Regions from separate parts of the Providencia sp. PROV004 genome, predicted to be linked through region 1. Evidence: predicted binding sites of a transcription regulator. Region 1 holds the regulator's gene; each other region holds the start of a gene.
The links. The regulator LexA, encoded in region 1, represses DNA repair genes until DNA is damaged. The targets are predictions, from matches to a motif close to TNCTGTATGTACATACAGNA.
Positions count from the first base shown of each region.

Region 1 (4,222 bases):
ACGGGCAAATTACCGATTGGTTAGAAGCGGGTTTAAGTTACGGCTACATTCATGCTGATCCAAAACACTACAGCGTTAAACATGTTGCTGAATTACCTATCCACAAAGCCTTCGCTTGGGTGAAATTTACCCCTTATGAGCCATTCAGCATCACTGTAACCGAAGAAGCAAGAAGCTGGGCCTTTAATTATGTCGATGCAGATAGCAAAGTGCGTGGATATGCCAAAACTGACCTACGTTTAGATTATGACTTTGGACAAGGAATATCTGTTAATACATCAGTTAATAACTTATTCGATAAATCATATGAATATACTAATGGGTATATCGAAGAGGGTCGTAATTATTGGTTAGGTATTGAATATAAATACTAATCTAAATATATTAGGCAATGACTTTAATCATTGCCTAATATTATATAAATAAAATAAGATTAATCTGTGCTCCTGCAAAAATAATAAACATAAACCCCATAAAGTAAGCTTTAGAGGGTGAGAAAAGAAGGTTGTAAATTAAAGGCAAGATAAGTCTTAATTAAAATTACATCAAATTAAAACTAAATCTTTCAATTAATTGTTCATCATGAGTTATGAATTTATAATAAATTTGTTTAATATATGTTTCATTTTATCTGTTTATTTTTAAATAAAATTAAATATCATTTTTTATATTTTATTTATTAGTCAAAAAAAACTCAGCAAAGCTAAAATTTTTTGATAGCACCGCATTCATCTCTTGATTCTCAATAGTTCAAGAAACTGTGATAAACTTGTGTGCAGTAAACATTTGCATTTTTCAACGGGTGGGGTCAGTAAAATGGAAAAGATGAGTGAAAAAAAAGTTCTTGCGATGGCAGAACATATTTGCCAATCAAGAGGCGTCAGGTTGACACCACAGAGAGAAACGGTATTGAGCCTAATAGCACAACAGCATGGTGCGATCAGTGCTTATGATTTACTCGACTTACTACGTGAAATTGAACCTCAGGCTAAGCCACCTACCGTTTATCGTGGCCTTGAGTTCTTAATGGAGCAAGGTTTTATCCATAAAATCGAATCAACCAACAGCTATGTTGTTTGTCACCATTTTGATAACCCAAGCCATATCTCTGTTATGTTAATTTGCGACCAGTGCGGAAGCGTAACGGAAAGTGATTGCACAACGATAGAAGCCGCAATTATTAATTTGGCAGATGAACACCAATTCCGCTTAAGGCATACCGTAGTGGAAAACCATGGTTTATGTAAAAATTGCGACGAAGTGAATAGCTGCCAAGATCATGAACATTGTCATCATAACCACGAACAACCTGTAACCCCTAAGAAAAAGTAAATAGCCGGACTGCTAGATCGTTTGATGAAATGCAAAGAGAAAATAGAGAAGAGAAAAATATAAGAAAGGAAACAAAACAGGCAGACTTCAGAATAAAACCATGAAATCTGCCTGCAATCGTCTTCACCGTCTGTAACACAGCTGGTTGCTAACGAAAATTAATACCAATCACTGTTACGAATAACCCCAACCGCTAAACCTTCAATAGTGAAATTTTGCTGACGCAAGTCAACAACAATAGGTTCGAATTCTGGGTTTTCTGCTATTAACTCAACACGGTTACCCTGTTGCTTAAAACGTTTAACAGTGACTTCATCTTCGATACGTGCAACCACTACTTGCCCGTTATGTACATTTTGTGTTTTATGCACAGCTAATAAATCGCCATCCATAATACCAATATCTTTCATGGACATCCCATTCACACGCAATAAGAAATCTGCATGTGGTTTAAACAGCTCAGGGTCAACTTGATAGTGGCTCTCAATATGTTCCTGTGCTAATAATGGTTCGCCAGCAGCTACACGTCCAATCAGAGGTAACCCCTGATCTTCGGTTTCTTCTTCAAGAAGCAGACGAATACCTCGAGATGCACCTGAGACGATTTCAATAACCCCTTTACGCGCTAAGGCCTTTAAATGTTCTTCTGCCGCATTAGGCGAACGAAAACCAAGGCTTGCTGCTATCTCAGCGCGTGTAGGAGGCATACCCGTCTGCGAAATGTGGTCACGCACTAGATCGTAAACCTGCTGTTGTCGAGCCGTCAGTGCTTTCATTCCGTTCCCCTGTTTGTTTATACAGTCAAGCTGTGAGTATATACAGGTAAATGAAGATTTGGAACAGTTAAATCGCTCAATTTAAGCATTTGTTATCGATTTATTTTCTTTTTACCTGATTAAGTAACCAAACACCTTAACCAGGGAAATAGCGCTGCCATAATACAAGTACCCAAATAAACAACGCTAAACCGATACTCACAAATACCGCGGCAGAACCAATATCTTTAGCTCTCCCTGAAAGTTCATGATATTCACTTCCGATACGGTCAACTACGGCTTCTATCGCGCTATTCAGTAATTCGACTATTGCCACCAGAACAACAGAACTCACTAACAAAATCCTATCTATATAGCTGATATCTAAATAAAATGCGATAAAAATCGCGATAATTGCAGCAACAGATTCTTGCCTAAATGCGGCTTCATTAACCCAAGCTGCCTTCAAACCTTTAAGGGAATACCCCGCAGCTTTAATCACTCGCGTGAAGCCCTTAACTTGACTCGCCATATTTATTCCTTAAAAAATACAAACAATAATCGATTTTTACGGTCAAAGTGAATTGTCAGTAACAGATCTAACCATGTATTTCTGGTATGATTGCGCAGCATTGTTAACAAGAGGCTATAATCATTTATGTCACTATGGCGTAAAATATATTACAACACGTTGAATTTACCACTTAAATTATTGGTAAAAAGTAAACTAATTCCTTCGGATCCCATCACTGAGTTGCAGCTTGATGTCAACAGGCCAACCCTATACGTATTACCTTATCATTCGAAGTCTGACCTCCTCACGCTACGGCACCAATGCTTAGCTATTGGTCTGCCAGACCCGCTGGTCGACAATGATATCAATGGAACGAAGCTTCCGGCCTACGTTTTTATCGATGATGGCCCACGTGTTTTTCGCTATTATTCACCGAATCCACGTAAGGATTCAGTAAAAACATTCCATGCTTATTTAGATTTGCATAAAAACAACCCAAATCTAGATATTCAAATGCTACCGGCATCCGTGATGTTTGGGCGCTCACCTGGTCGTGAAGGCCATACCCCAGCACCACCACTGAAACTGTTAAATGGCATCCAAAAATTCTTCGCCGTTTTATGGTTAGGACGTGACAGCTTCGTACGTTTATCTCCGATTGTCTCAATTGGGAAAATGGCACAAGACCACGGTACAGACACCATTATTGCCAACAAACTTGCTCGTGTCGCACGTATTCACTATTCGCGCCAACGTCTCGCAGCAGTTGGGCCTAAACTCCCTGCACGTTATGAGCTGTTTAATAAGTTATTGACGTCAAAAGCAATTGAAAAAGCCGTTGAAGACGAAGCGCGCAGTAAAAAAATTCCACTCAAAAAAGCTCAGCAAAATGCCGTTGGGATGATGGAAGAAATCGCAGCCAATTTCTCTTATGAAGCAGTACGTTTAACGGATAGGGTTCTTAGTTGGACTTGGAATCGCCTTTATCAAGGCATTAATGTTCAGCACGCTGAACGAGTCCGCCAGCTAGCACAAGACGGCCATGAAATCGTTTATGTGCCATCCCACCGTAGCCATATGGACTACTTACTGCTCTCATATGTGCTATACCATCAAGGGCTAGTTCCACCCCATATTGCCGCGGGGATCAACCTCAATTTCTGGCCTGCTGGGCCTATTTTCCGTCGTTTAGGGGCCTTTTTTATTCGCCGAACGTTCAAAGGCAATAAACTGTATTCGACCGTTTTCCGTGAATATTTAAGTGAGCTATTTGCCCGAGGTTACTCCATCGAGTACTTTGTGGAAGGTGGGCGCTCACGTACCGGTCGTTTGTTACAGCCTAAGACGGGTACTCTCTCCATGACGTTACAAGCGATGTTGCGCGGTGACTCACGCCCTATCACCATTGTTCCTATCTACATCGGGTATGAGCATGTGATGGAAGTGGGTACTTACGCCAAAGAACTGCGCGGTGCAGAAAAAGAGAAAGAAGGCTTTTTCTCTATGGTTCGCGGCTTACGTAAATTGCGCAACCTAGGCCAAGGCTATGTTAACTTTGGCCAGCCAATTTCGCTTCCACACTATCTCAACCAGCGTGTACCTGATTGGCGCGACTCTATCG
Region 1 covers NZ_CP042859.1:465,385-469,606, reverse strand. Annotated here, with positions in the region: gene FVA69_RS02055 (TonB-dependent receptor plug domain-containing protein) at 1-374, shown strand, start outside; gene zur (zinc uptake transcriptional repressor Zur) at 817-1,332, shown strand; gene lexA (transcriptional repressor LexA) at 1,491-2,108, opposite strand; gene FVA69_RS02040 (diacylglycerol kinase) at 2,245-2,619, opposite strand; gene plsB (glycerol-3-phosphate 1-O-acyltransferase PlsB) at 2,746-4,222, shown strand, end outside.

Region 2 (4,222 bases), 110 kb from region 1:
TCATGTTCAACCACGATCACGGTATTTCCTAGATCGCGTAGGTGGATCAAGGTTTCAAGTAAGCGGTCATTATCACGTTGGTGTAAGCCAATTGAAGGTTCATCAAGGACATACATCACACCCACTAAACCTGCACCAATTTGGCTTGCTAAACGAATGCGTTGTGCTTCACCACCGGACAAGGTGTCGGCAGAACGTGAAAGAGTCAGATAATTAAGCCCAACATTGACGAGAAACTTCAGGCGATCGCCAATTTCTTTTAAGACTTTTTCTGCGATTTGAGCACGCTGACCAGTGAGTTTTAGGTTTTGAAAAAATTCCATTGCGTGGCCAATGCTGTAATCTGCGATTTCCGGCAACGTTGTATTTTCAACAAAGACAAAGCGCGCTTCTTTACGTAAGCGCGTTCCATGGCAAGAGACACATGGACGGTTACTGATATATTTCGCTAACTCTTCACGGACAGCTGTTGATTCCGTTTCTTTATAGCGGCGCTCCATATTATTGAGTACGCCTTCAAAAGGGTGCCGGCGTACAGTGATATCGCCACGGTCATTACGGTATTTAAACTCAATCGTTTCTTTGCCTGAACCATATAAAATAATTTTTTGGATAGCTGGGCTCAGGGTGTCGTAAGGCGCTTCCACATCAAATTTATAATGCTCAGCTAATGACATTAGCATTTGGAAATAGTAAAAGTTACGGCGATCCCAACCGCGAATTGCGCCACCGGCAAGTGAGATTTCGGTATTTTGGATGACTCTTTCGGGATCAAAAAACTGCTGAACACCTAAGCCATCACAGCTTGGGCAGGCCCCAGCAGGGTTGTTAAAAGAAAATAGGCGAGGTTCAAGTTCTACCATACTGTAGCCGCAAACGGAGCAGGCAAAATTCGCAGAAAAAACCAGTTCTTCTGCGTTTGCGTCATCCATATCAGCGACAATTGCAGTACCACCAGATAGTTCTAGCGCGGTTTCAAAAGATTCGGCTAAACGCTGAGCAATATCATCACGAATTTTGAAACGGTCAACAATGACTTCAATCGTATGTTTTTTCTGTAATTCGAGCTTTGGTGGATCGGAGAGATCGCAAACTTCCCCATCAATTCGGGCGCGGATATAGCCTTGGCTGGCCAAGTTATCGAGTAGCTTAACATGCTCCCCTTTACGTTCTTTAACGACAGGAGCAAGTAGCATCATTCGGCGATCGGTGGGTTGAGCCAAAACATTATCGACCATCTGGCTAACAGTTTGAGCTGCAAGCGGTATGTCGTGATCAGGGCAGCGAGGTTCACCAACACGGGCAAATAATAATCGCAGATAGTCATGAATTTCTGTGATGGTTCCGACCGTCGAACGAGGGTTATGTGAAGTGGATTTTTGTTCAATCGAAATAGCAGGGGATAACCCTTCAATATGATCGACATCCGGTTTTTCCATTAAAGAAAGAAACTGGCGGGCATAAGCAGATAAAGATTCAACATAACGGCGCTGACCCTCTGCATACAGGGTATCAAAAGCTAAAGATGATTTCCCTGAACCAGATAACCCAGTAATAACAATGAGTTTGTCGCGAGGGATGACGAGATTGATGTTTTTCAGATTATGCGTACGTGCGCCGCGGACTTCGATATTATCCATTTACCACTTCCCGGATGATTTGATATTGAACAATCGCAAGAGACTATTATCACATATTTATGGCTGAATGGATATACAGTATTTCCTATTCGTCATATTTCAAACCGTGGCGTTGTTGGCTTCTCTCAGCTACGCAGGTCACATACTTTTGTATGCTCCCCGCGATACCTTCGCTTGCCGCCTAGCCACAGCTTGAACTATTTAGAATAGGTTCTGCTCGTCATATTTCAAACCGTGGCGTTGTTGGCTTCTCTCAGCTACGCAGGTCACATACTTTTGTATGCTCCCCGCGATACCTTCGCTTGCCGCCTAGCCACAGCTTGAACTATTTAGAATAGGTTCTGCTCGTCATATTTCAAACCGTGGCGTTGTTGGCTTCTCTCAGCTACGCAGGTCACATACTTTTGTATGCTCCCTACGATATCTTCGCTTGCCGCCTAGCCACAACTTGAATTATTTAGAGTAAGATTTTAATGGTGAAACAGAAAAACAGAAAAACAGAAAAACAGCGATCTGAATTTATCGAAAAGGAAAAGATAGATGCGGTATGCATTATTTTGTGTCTATACTGACAAAAGCACTATGAAATTTCACTAAAAGCTGGAAAGCGTTTCGCAAATTAACAAGCTCAATTTCAAATATTGGTGCAAATCAGCTCTGTCGTGGTAAACTTCACGGCTAATCCAGAGATTAAAATTCAATGCATCAGGAGTAATAAATGGCCAGCAGAGGCGTAAACAAAGTAATTCTTATCGGTAACCTAGGACAAGATCCAGAAATCCGTTATATGCCTAACGGCGGAGCTGTGGCAAACCTGACTCTGGCAACTTCTGAAAGTTGGCGTGACAAGCAAACCGGTGAGATGCGTGAAAAAACCGAATGGCACCGAGTCGTTATTTTCGGCAAACTTGCTGAGGTAGCAGGTGAATACCTAAAAAAAGGTTCACAAGTCTATATCGAAGGTTCTCTGCAAACACGTAAATGGCAAGATCAAAGTGGTCAAGATCGTTATACGACAGAAGTTGTTGTGAATATCGGTGGCTCAATGCAAATGTTAGGTGGCCGTGGCGGTGATGCACCATCACAAGGTCAAGGCGGTCAAGGTGGTTGGGGCCAACCACAGCAGCCTCAAGCGGCACAACAATTCAGTGGTGGTGGAGCGCCAGCCGCACGCCCATCAGCACCTGCACCACAAACCAATGAACCACCAATGGATTTTGATGACGATATTCCGTTCTAATTCTTACTGATTAGAATGTATAAATAAAATAAAGGCTTCCTTGTGAAGTCTTTATTTTTTAATAAATATAAATGCTAATAATATATATCTAGAAAATATTGTTTTTTATTGGAATGATAAAACAAATACAGAACCGAAACATTAAGAGTTTATTAATTCTAAATTAAGAATTTCTTAAATAAATAAAAAATCCCCAGCAATTAAATTACATGGGGCTTTGTATTGGTAGTGTTATAAAAAAAAGAAATATAAATTTTATTTTCATATTAGCGTATCAAGCTACTTTAGGTTCCAGTAGTAATGGGTCATTTTGGCTTTCACCGGACAGGCGGTAGATTGACGGTGACGTACCTAAATAAGCTCTAAATCGCTTTGCAAAAGATTGCTGGGAGTCAAATTGGTATTTTAATGCAATATCAATAACTTGAAGTTCAGTGGAGCATAGGTCTTTAGCAGCTTCACAGATCCTTCTTCGGCGAATATATTCACCTAAAGGCATACCAACAACTTTTCTAAATACTCTTTGTAAATGCCATTTTGTATATCCTGATTTTAGTGCAATATCATCAAGTAATAGACGACTGGTTAAGTTCATTTCAATCCAAACTAATATTTCATTAACAACTGTAGATTGAAATTCTGTGTACTTCCCATTATAGGGAACAGGGATTTCTTTATACATAATATCTTCCTATTAGTTACTTTTTAATCTTATCCCTCATTCAGTCAATAGCCAATAAATAAATAGTAAACAAAGTTGAATTCAGTTTGTTAATTGGCAAAACAGACAAAATACCGATTTTTAATTAGTTTATAGCCAGTAGAGTTTATCTTAAGGAGATATATTCATCATATCGATTAACAATAGATGAAATTATTACGCTCTCTGAATATAAAACCATCGCACAGTGATATCACTTTTTATTGGTGTTTGGGGATATATTTTTTTAGCTTCCAAAAACTCATTAAAATTGTAGCGGAAATGATTACAGATAGAACATTCATCGCTTGCCATCCGAGAGTGAAGAAAAGAACGCCTGCTCCTAAACTGCCTATTCCACCGAAAAAATAGATAAGAAAATCAGTCATGCCTTGTACTTTAGCTCGCTCATGCATTTTATATGTATGGGGCAGTAGGTTGGTGGTACTGATTAAAAGCAAATTCCAAGCAACACCCACAAATATACCCGCCAACAAATAATTGTAAAAATGGTTATCTAGCAGGTTCATAGTTGCTGATAAAATTAACAGTACGATACCGCAGAAAATAATGCGTTTTGCCCCTAAAAGATGAATTAATGTTCCAGTGAAGAATGACGGTGCAAACATACCTAATACATGG
Region 2 covers NZ_CP042859.1:575,633-579,854, forward strand. Annotated here, with positions in the region: gene uvrA (excinuclease ABC subunit UvrA) at 1-1,640, opposite strand, end outside; gene FVA69_RS02420 (single-stranded DNA-binding protein) at 2,359-2,880, shown strand; gene FVA69_RS02425 (helix-turn-helix domain-containing protein) at 3,155-3,562, opposite strand; gene FVA69_RS02430 (MFS transporter) at 3,802-4,222, opposite strand, start outside.
Region 2: a site for LexA is predicted at 1,702-1,721, ahead of uvrA (excinuclease ABC subunit UvrA). Genes of this name have one in related genera too.

Region 3 (4,222 bases), 960 kb from region 1:
AAACAGCACCTTGAGAAAAACCAACGACAGAAAATCGGGTAATGGATTGCTCATTTAGCAGTGCTTGCACATCCATAGCAAAGCTTTTCAATGATTTTTCAGGGTGAAAAGTGGATTCACCAAGGCCCGCACGTTCAGGAACAATCAAACGAATGTTCAGTTGTTCGAGTAAATCCAAACCAAACCCTAATGAACCACTCATCCCTGCTCCTGTACAAAAAATAACAGGAAAACCTGTTTTAGGGCCTGATTCAAACCAGCAAAATTGGCGGTTATCAGGTAATTTCATCGTGTGTTGATGTGTGTTGGTCAGTGGTGCGTTATACATGGTGAATTCCTAACACAGAGCAGGTACAGATTGGGTGATAAGATAGGTCAGCTAATAATTATTAAAACTGGCATTGTTATAGTTGCAATTTTAAAGTATTAAATAGGTAAAATGCAAAATATTAGCTTAATAAATATCAATTCATTAACAATGAGAAGAGTAAAATGGCATTTTCTGAATCAGAAAAACAGATTTTGTTGGCAGTTAAAGGGGTCGGGCCCACAGTGATTAGCCGTTTAGAACAAATGGGGTTTAGTTCACTCGCACAATTAAGTGAAGCTTCCTACGATGAAATTTTAATTTATGGGGCCGCATTAACAGGCTCAAGTTGCTGGAAAAATAGCCCACAAGCGAAAAAAGCGGTAGAAGGGGCTATTTTAGCAGCTAAACAAGCGGTTAGATTGCCATCTTAATCAGTTTGGTTTCTCGTTTTCCATTTCTTACTACGCAAGATATTGAGAACTTGTACTGCCATGGAAAAGAACATCGCAAAGTAGATATAGCCTTTTGATACATGAACTTGAACACTTTCAAGTAGTAAGGTGAAACCAACAAGAATCAAAAATGATAAGGCTAAGATTTTTACAGAAGGGTAGCGCTCAACAAAGTCGCCAATGGGTTTGGCTGCAAGCATCATAATGAGCACAGCGATGACGACCGCAGCCATCATGATAAATAAGTGGTCTGATAGCCCCACAGCCGTGATCACGGAATCTAAACTGAAGATAATGTCTAACAAAGCAATTTGAACGATAGCCCCCCAAAATGAGCTCACTTTTTTATTTGCTAGGCTATTTTCACCTTCTCCTTCAATCGTATCAAAAATTTCTTGGCTTGCTTTCCAAATAAGGAAGATCCCACCTGCACATAATATGAGATCGCGAGCGGATACCACATGGTCAGCGACAGTAAAAAGTGGGGTGGTAAGGCGTGATAACCACGCAATAGAAGCCAATAATGCAAGACGCATCACCATTGCTGCAATAAGCCCAGTCCGTCTGGCACTATTTTGTTGGTGACTAGGAAGTTTGCTCACCACAATACTGAGGAAAATAATATTATCGATGCCTAGGACAATTTCTAATATGGTTAATGTAGCGAGTGCCATCCAGGCATTGGGATCCAGTATCCACTCAAACATCTTGGTACCTTCTAATTAACGAATTAAACAGTGATAATAATTTATCGTCTGCTTTGGTACAGGCGATGGTTAGCGACTAACTTAAACTAAAATGCCGTGCTAGTAAGGGCGCGGTAAAATCTTTTTTAAGATAAAAACCACGTGGTAGCGTCATAATAGGCTGACCAAACTCACCAATAGCTTCCGTTAGTGCTTTATTGTTTGCGGCCTTAGGGCGAATTTGTAATACCTGCCCATGACGTGCAGTAATACTTTCCACTTTGCCTAACACAATGAGGTCCATTAACTCTTCCCAATCTTGCCGTAGCAACTGTTCTTCAAACGGGGACGGGCTCCAAATTAATGGGTTTGCAACTCTACGTTGTGAGAGTGGGATTTGCCTTTCCCCTTCAATAGGAAACCATAAAATACGGGACAGCTTGCGGCGAACATGGCTATTTTCCCATGTTAAACCACTGTTTCCTGTTAACGGTGCAACAGAAACAAAAGTGGTTTCAAGTGGAACACCATACCGGTCAATCGGAATGGTTTTTAATTCAATTCCAATATGGGCGAAATCTTGCTCTGCCTTACTTCCCGCATTCGCGCCTAAATAATATTCCAATAGCATACCAACCCAGCCTTTATCGCGCTTGAGATCCTGAGGAATAGGGATAGCTGCGTGTTGGGCGAGCTCACCAAGCGTGTAGCCAGCAAGAGCTTGCGCTCGGCTCATTAAGGTCGCTTCGTTATCAGGTGGTGGTGGTGCAATAAATGGGGTCATGGTTTGAATAGTAATGTATAAAAAGTAGCCAGTGAAAATACATATAACTCAAGAAGTATAACACTTTTTCTTTGGTATTTTTAACTATCTGATATATAGGGGTATAATATCATTTATTCATCCAAGTTATAAATTATTACAGAGGTTATTCAAGTTCATCCCAAGATAATCACAGGATCATGCACTAGGTTATCCACAGGATTTCTGGATAACTGTGAAAAATAGAGATTACTGTGTGTATTTACAGCCTTGACGAAACGGTTTTTATGACGCAAATCACAAAATATGAGTAAGTTAAGCACATATCTTGTGGATAAATACAACGTTGTTTGATCTTTGCTCAGTTAAAGTCCTAAGCATGTTAGTTAAAAAAGTAGTCAGTGGATGAAAGGCTATTTTGCTATTTATTTGTTTGATTTATCAGTGATTATTCAACTGTGCTTTTTTTTGATAAAAAAGCGACTTGGGGATATACCCTGATTACCATGAGGTTGTTCACATGGATATCCACAGAAAAAGTGAATAACATCCTTATTATTCATTTCATCTGTTTATAACTATCAATATTTTTCTAGGTTATCCTCAGACGGTTTAAACCACGCAGATTTAAAATCAAACCAGCCAAAGGTATTCATTCGTACACCGCGCATGGTTTTTTGGCCTTGCAATTCAAGCCAATGATGAAAAACGGGGTGAAAGATTTGTGAGTCAACTAAGCTTTCACACCAAGCTTCGACATCTAATTGGTTATTACGCCACAGATTAAGTTCATTGCTGAGAGGGTTATTAAGGCATTGTCGTAGCAATGGCATTTCGTACAAGGTTGCAAAGATGGAAAATTCGAGAGGTTTAAAAAAGTTAGCTGTTGCTAACCAAATATCACTTTCTCCATTGCCATTAAACCAATCATCGTAATCAATGATATTGATCTTAAGTTCCACACCTTGCATCTGTAAAACCCGTTTCATAATTTGGCTAATTGCGTAGAACTCATGGTGGTGGCGATAAAAAGTGACAGTAAGCTCAGTTAAATCTTCAGGCTTGGGAAACAAGGTTAGCATTTTACTGTGATGCCAATGGAGTAACAGGCCATAAGCAGGTGCCCAATGGCGCTGATAAAAAGGTTCGCAATGTGCAAGTAGGTTGACAGGGGTTAAAAAGCTACATAACCACTTACGAACATCTTCACGCTGAGCTATCGGTGAACGCTGATCCATTAACAGGAAATAACAGCCTTCTTCCATACGACTTTCGAGCGAGCCATTATGGTGCTTATCACCATCCATTTTTAATGTTGTACAGACCATTTGCTCAGAGAGTTCAGGAACCACCCAAATGGTCACTTCATCGAGTAGCGCACGATAGCCAAAATAGCGGTCGAAAGCCGTAATGGTCAGCTTTTGTGGCAAGTTTTTTTCTACTTGATAAGGGCCAGTGCCGATTGGGCAACGGCTAAAGTTTTCGAGGCTCTCCCACTCTTTCGGTAAAATGGCGGCATGGTGGCTACCTAATAACCAAGGTAGTTGTTTATCAGGCTCACTTAACGTGATATCAATGACATAAGGCTGCGGTGAGCTAACGGATTGAATATGTGAGAATAGCGGCCAACAGGTTTTTAAGCGTAAAAGGGAATAAATAATATCGTCGGTAACCATTTCTCGCCCATGATGGAAATAAATAGCGGGGCGTAAATAAAAACGCCATTGGGTATCGCTGGTGGATTGCCAATGGTGGGCAAGGCCATCTTCTACTTCCCCTTTTTCCTCATTTATATGGGTAAGGCCATTAAATATTTGGCTCATCAAGTGAATTTCTGAGCGGCGCATTGGCGCACCAGGAAGCAATGTCGGGAAATCTCGATAATAAATAATTCGTAATAAATTCTTACCTTGTCGATAACTGCGTTCCAGTTCAGACAATACCATTTGACGAATGGTTTCCTTATCACCCACTAGGGCGACAAGTTTTTCAATACTTTCTTCTTTGAGTA
Region 3 covers NZ_CP042859.1:1,429,396-1,433,617, forward strand. Annotated here, with positions in the region: gene FVA69_RS06225 (alpha/beta fold hydrolase) at 1-328, opposite strand, end outside; gene FVA69_RS06230 (helix-hairpin-helix domain-containing protein) at 493-741, shown strand; gene FVA69_RS06235 (TerC family protein) at 738-1,469, opposite strand; gene mutH (DNA mismatch repair endonuclease MutH) at 1,546-2,232, opposite strand; gene sgrR (HTH-type transcriptional regulator SgrR) at 2,793-4,222, opposite strand, start outside.
Region 3: a site for LexA is predicted at 2,462-2,481, ahead of mutH (DNA mismatch repair endonuclease MutH). Genes of this name have one in related genera too.

Region 4 (4,222 bases), 2.2 Mb from region 1:
AGGGATACCGAAACGACGTGTTTGTGTTTCAATATTCAGTGGAATACTTGCTGCACTTGAACGACTCGTGAATGCAAAGGTTAACACTGGCCCAGCTTTTTTAAAGAATTTAATCGGGTTTAAGCCTGTTGTCGCAACTAAAATACCGTGTATGACAAACATAATGCCTAATGCAACATAAGAGGCAATAACAAAGGTTCCTAAGTTGATGATGTCATGTAAGTTTGAACTTGCTACAACTTTAATCATCAGCGCCATCACACCATACGGCGTTAAACGCATTACTAAGCGAACTAATTTCATTGCCCAAGCTTGCATAACATCAATTGCAGCTAAGGCTTTTTCACCACGCTCTTTATCATCTTTAAACAATTGTAGTGCGGCAACGCCGAGGAAGGCAGCAAAAATAACGACACTAATAATCGATGTTGGATTTGCTCCAGTTAAATCCGCAAATGGATTTTTTGGAATAAATGATAAAATTAATTGAGGTACGGTTAAGTCAGAAACTTTCCCAATATAATTGCTTTCTATTGCAGATAAGCGAGCAGTTTCAGATTGACCTTGAACTAAACCTTCTGCGGTCAGGCCGAATACATTGGCAATTAAAATACCAACTAACGCAGCAATAGCAGTGGTAAATAACAAAGTGCCAATTGTTAAAAAGCTAATTTTACCCAGTGAAGAGGCTTTATGTAATCTTGCCACCGCACTTAGAATTGAAGCAAATACCAATGGCATAATCACCATTTGTAATAGCTGCACATACCCATTTCCGACAATATTAAACCACAGAATGGAGTCTTTTACCGTTTGGTGGCCACTACCGTACACGAGGTGCAGTATTACCCCATAGGCAACACCGAAAACCAGACCGACTAAAACTTTTTTAGATAGGCTCCAGCCTTTAGCCCCTAGTTTTGCCAACAGTATTAGTAGTGCTACAAAGCCGAGCACATTAATAATTAGAGGAATATTCATTCCGAACTCCAAATCATATTTTTATAAGGTGTGTTACTTGCCCTTTAATCCTTATTTGTTATAAGGATTTAGTTACTTCAAACAACTGGTTATATGTTATCAGCTGATAAAACACATTTCTTATACCAAAAAGTAATAAGATAGTATTATTCATACTTACATTATATGACAAAACTATAAATTATGTAGGGAAGTATGTATCTATTTGATTATGAATGTATTTTATAATCACATCAACGTGATTATAAAAATCGAATTGGTAACCTGCGGGTAATAAGCAGGCACAAACGGTCAAAATAATGGCAACAAAGCGTTCTCCACGTTGGCTATTTTTACCGCGGATCATGGGAAAACAAAAACGTTGGGGGAGTGGCCATAGTAACGGTACCCCCGAAGGCGTGAGCATATCGGCGACTAGATGGCTGATATAACCCAATAAAAAGGCTTGGATAATATCATTTGGGATTGCCCATTCTTTAGGTACCCATTGATAACAAGAAATCATCAATAGAAACCATGCAACTAGGCTATGAGTAAACCCACGGTGCCCACAAAGCTTGGAAATGGGTAATGAGAAAATCCGCAGTAATCGACCAGGAATTGAGGAGGGGTGGTCAATATCGGGCAATAATGCGCCTAATAAGGCTCCTGGAACCATGTGCAGCCAATCACCATGAGCAATCTCTGGGGTGATTTGAAGTTTATGAGCCATTATTAAAGAGGCGACGGAAAAAAGCAGATGCCCTTCAGCTGTCATGGTGGATAAAATACCATCTGTTTATCTATACAGTTGATTGGCAGTATAAAGTGTTTGAAAAGAATATGATAGTACTAGAAAGGTAAAAAAACTCTTATTTATTAGCAGATAAGGAAAGGATTTTATAAATTAACACAATTCCCCTACCTAAGTTAGATAGGGGAGAACACTTCTTAGACACACAAAGTATTCTTAACGTAAATGTTCAGCCTTTAAGTCATTCAGTGAGGCTAGTTTGATATCGGCTAAACCAAAGCGCGGATCATTAAAATGCTTGCTGTCAGGTACCACAATTGAACGCATTCTGGCCGCTTTTGCAGAAATCATACCGTTAAATGAATCTTCTAATGATGCGCAATTGACCGGTTTAGTTGATAACTCAGCTGCTGCTTTAAGATAAACTTCAGGATGAGGTTTACTCAAGGGTAAATTAGCCGCAGAAATAACCGCAGAGAAATAATCACGAATATCCAGAAGGTTTAATACTTTTTCCAACATGTATAAAGGAGAAGCAGAAGCCAGGGCAATTTTTAAATCCATTGACCGGCAAAGTTCCATGGCATGTTGCACACCGGGTAGAATAGGGCGAGTTTCTTCAACTAAGCCAACAACACGGTCAATGATGCGTTGTGTGGCTTCTTCTTGGCTGCATCCTTGCCAAGGGGAAGCGTGGTACCAAAGCTCCACCACATGGTCAATACGTAAACCTAAGGTATCAGGCAGGGTATCAGCAATTGAAACGTCGACACCCAATTGTGAAAAAATCTCAAGTTCAGCCTGTGCCCAAAAAGGTTCCGAGTCGATCAGTAAACCATCCATATCAAAAATGACCGATTGGATGGGAAGATTATGGTACATGTCAAAACTCCATTCATGTCGTATCTATTAACGAAGGAGCAATGATATCAGTAAACAGGCTTCAAGCGTATTACTTGAGGTCAGTATTAGGGCAATATTGAAGAATTATCGGACAGCATGAAGTAAAAATATAATGATAATTAATAACCATACTATTTTGATTAGTCTGAAAGTCTAAATATTGTTATCAATTATGAATTGAAATTTGGAGACGATGACTTTTTTCAGCTATGATTAGCGTTGAAAAATCATTGTAAAAATTTATCAAAAATAATAACGCTGAGGAAAAGCAGTAATGAATTACCATAATGCCAATTATGTCGCAATCGGCAAACGTATTCTGGGTTGGGTTGTTTTTCTGTTAGCATTAATTTCGACATTGGCGTCTTTAATTAAACTGGCTGGCATGAAGGGGCTTGCAGGTGAAGGGATCAATGCAGTCGCTAATGATTTTATTAAATTAATGGCGGAAATGGCCCGTCAAACTACGCCTTTCCTAAATTTCTTTTGGAATAACTCACCAGTACCTCAAGTTGCTAATGGGTTTTCTGGCAGCAATATCGGCTTTATCATCATTTTTATTTTTATTTTTGTTGGGCTTGCATTAAGTGCATCAGGTTTGCGCATGTACCGACAAATTAAGTTTATCCGTGAAAGCTTAGAAGACCACGTGATTATAGAAAAAGCAAAAGGCATAGACATCTCAAAAGAAGAACTAGAAGCTAAGGTAACTATTCCACGTCACACCATTTTCTCTCAATTTTTTCTTCTTTATTTTTGGCCAATTGTATTGGGGGTTGGCTTGTATTTTCTTCTACGCTTCCTTAACTGGTAATTTTCGTCATACGTCACGTTATGAGGGTGTTGGCTGCGTTTAGCTACTCGGGTCACATACTGATGTATGCTCCCAGAGATATCTGCACTTGCCGCCTACTCATAACGCGAATTATTTAGAAAATTAACTATTCGTCGTACTTAATATTAAAAAACAGGAGCTTATTTTTCGTTGAGTAGGTTATCAATAATTGTTTGTGCTTGGTGGTAGCTTTGTTCATTACCAAAGATATGGGCTTGATTGAGTAAATAATATAACTGATAGATTGGTTGCCTATCTAAAAATCCATTTGGCAATGGCCAAACACTTTGGTAGCCATCGATAATTTGGATCGGAAGTTCTTGATATAACGGTAACATCGCAATATCACATTCTCTATCGCCCCAATAACAGGCGGGGTCATACAGTACTCCTTCAATATTTTGAGTGATAGCACAGTTTGCTGGCCATAAATCACCATGTAATAAAGAAGGTTGTGGTTGATGTCCTGCAAGTTTGTCCTTAACAATATCGACAATTTGCTGAATATCGCTAAATACCATTCCTTTTTCGGAGGCGAGTTGTAATTGTAAGCCAATACGCTTTTCTGCAAAAAATGAATTCCAACGCTTTTCCCAGCCATTAGGCTGTACAATTGTGCTTAGCATTGTATCAAAATCAAACCCGTAACTAGGCTGCTCTTCCCATTGATGTAGACGTGCTAGTTGTTGACCAAAATGCCATGCATTGGTGTTATCGAAAGGTTTTAGAGGGAAATATTCGAGCAGAAGAAAACTATGGTGCTTATTACT
Region 4 covers NZ_CP042859.1:2,826,525-2,830,746, reverse strand. Annotated here, with positions in the region: gene FVA69_RS12760 (L-cystine transporter) at 1-981, opposite strand, end outside; gene FVA69_RS12755 (metal-dependent hydrolase) at 1,163-1,738, opposite strand; gene hxpB (hexitol phosphatase HxpB) at 1,931-2,596, opposite strand; gene FVA69_RS12745 (YniB family protein) at 2,892-3,431, shown strand; gene FVA69_RS12740 (fructosamine kinase family protein) at 3,593-4,222, opposite strand, start outside.
Region 4: a site for LexA is predicted at 1,754-1,773, ahead of FVA69_RS12755 (metal-dependent hydrolase). Genes of this name have one in related genera too.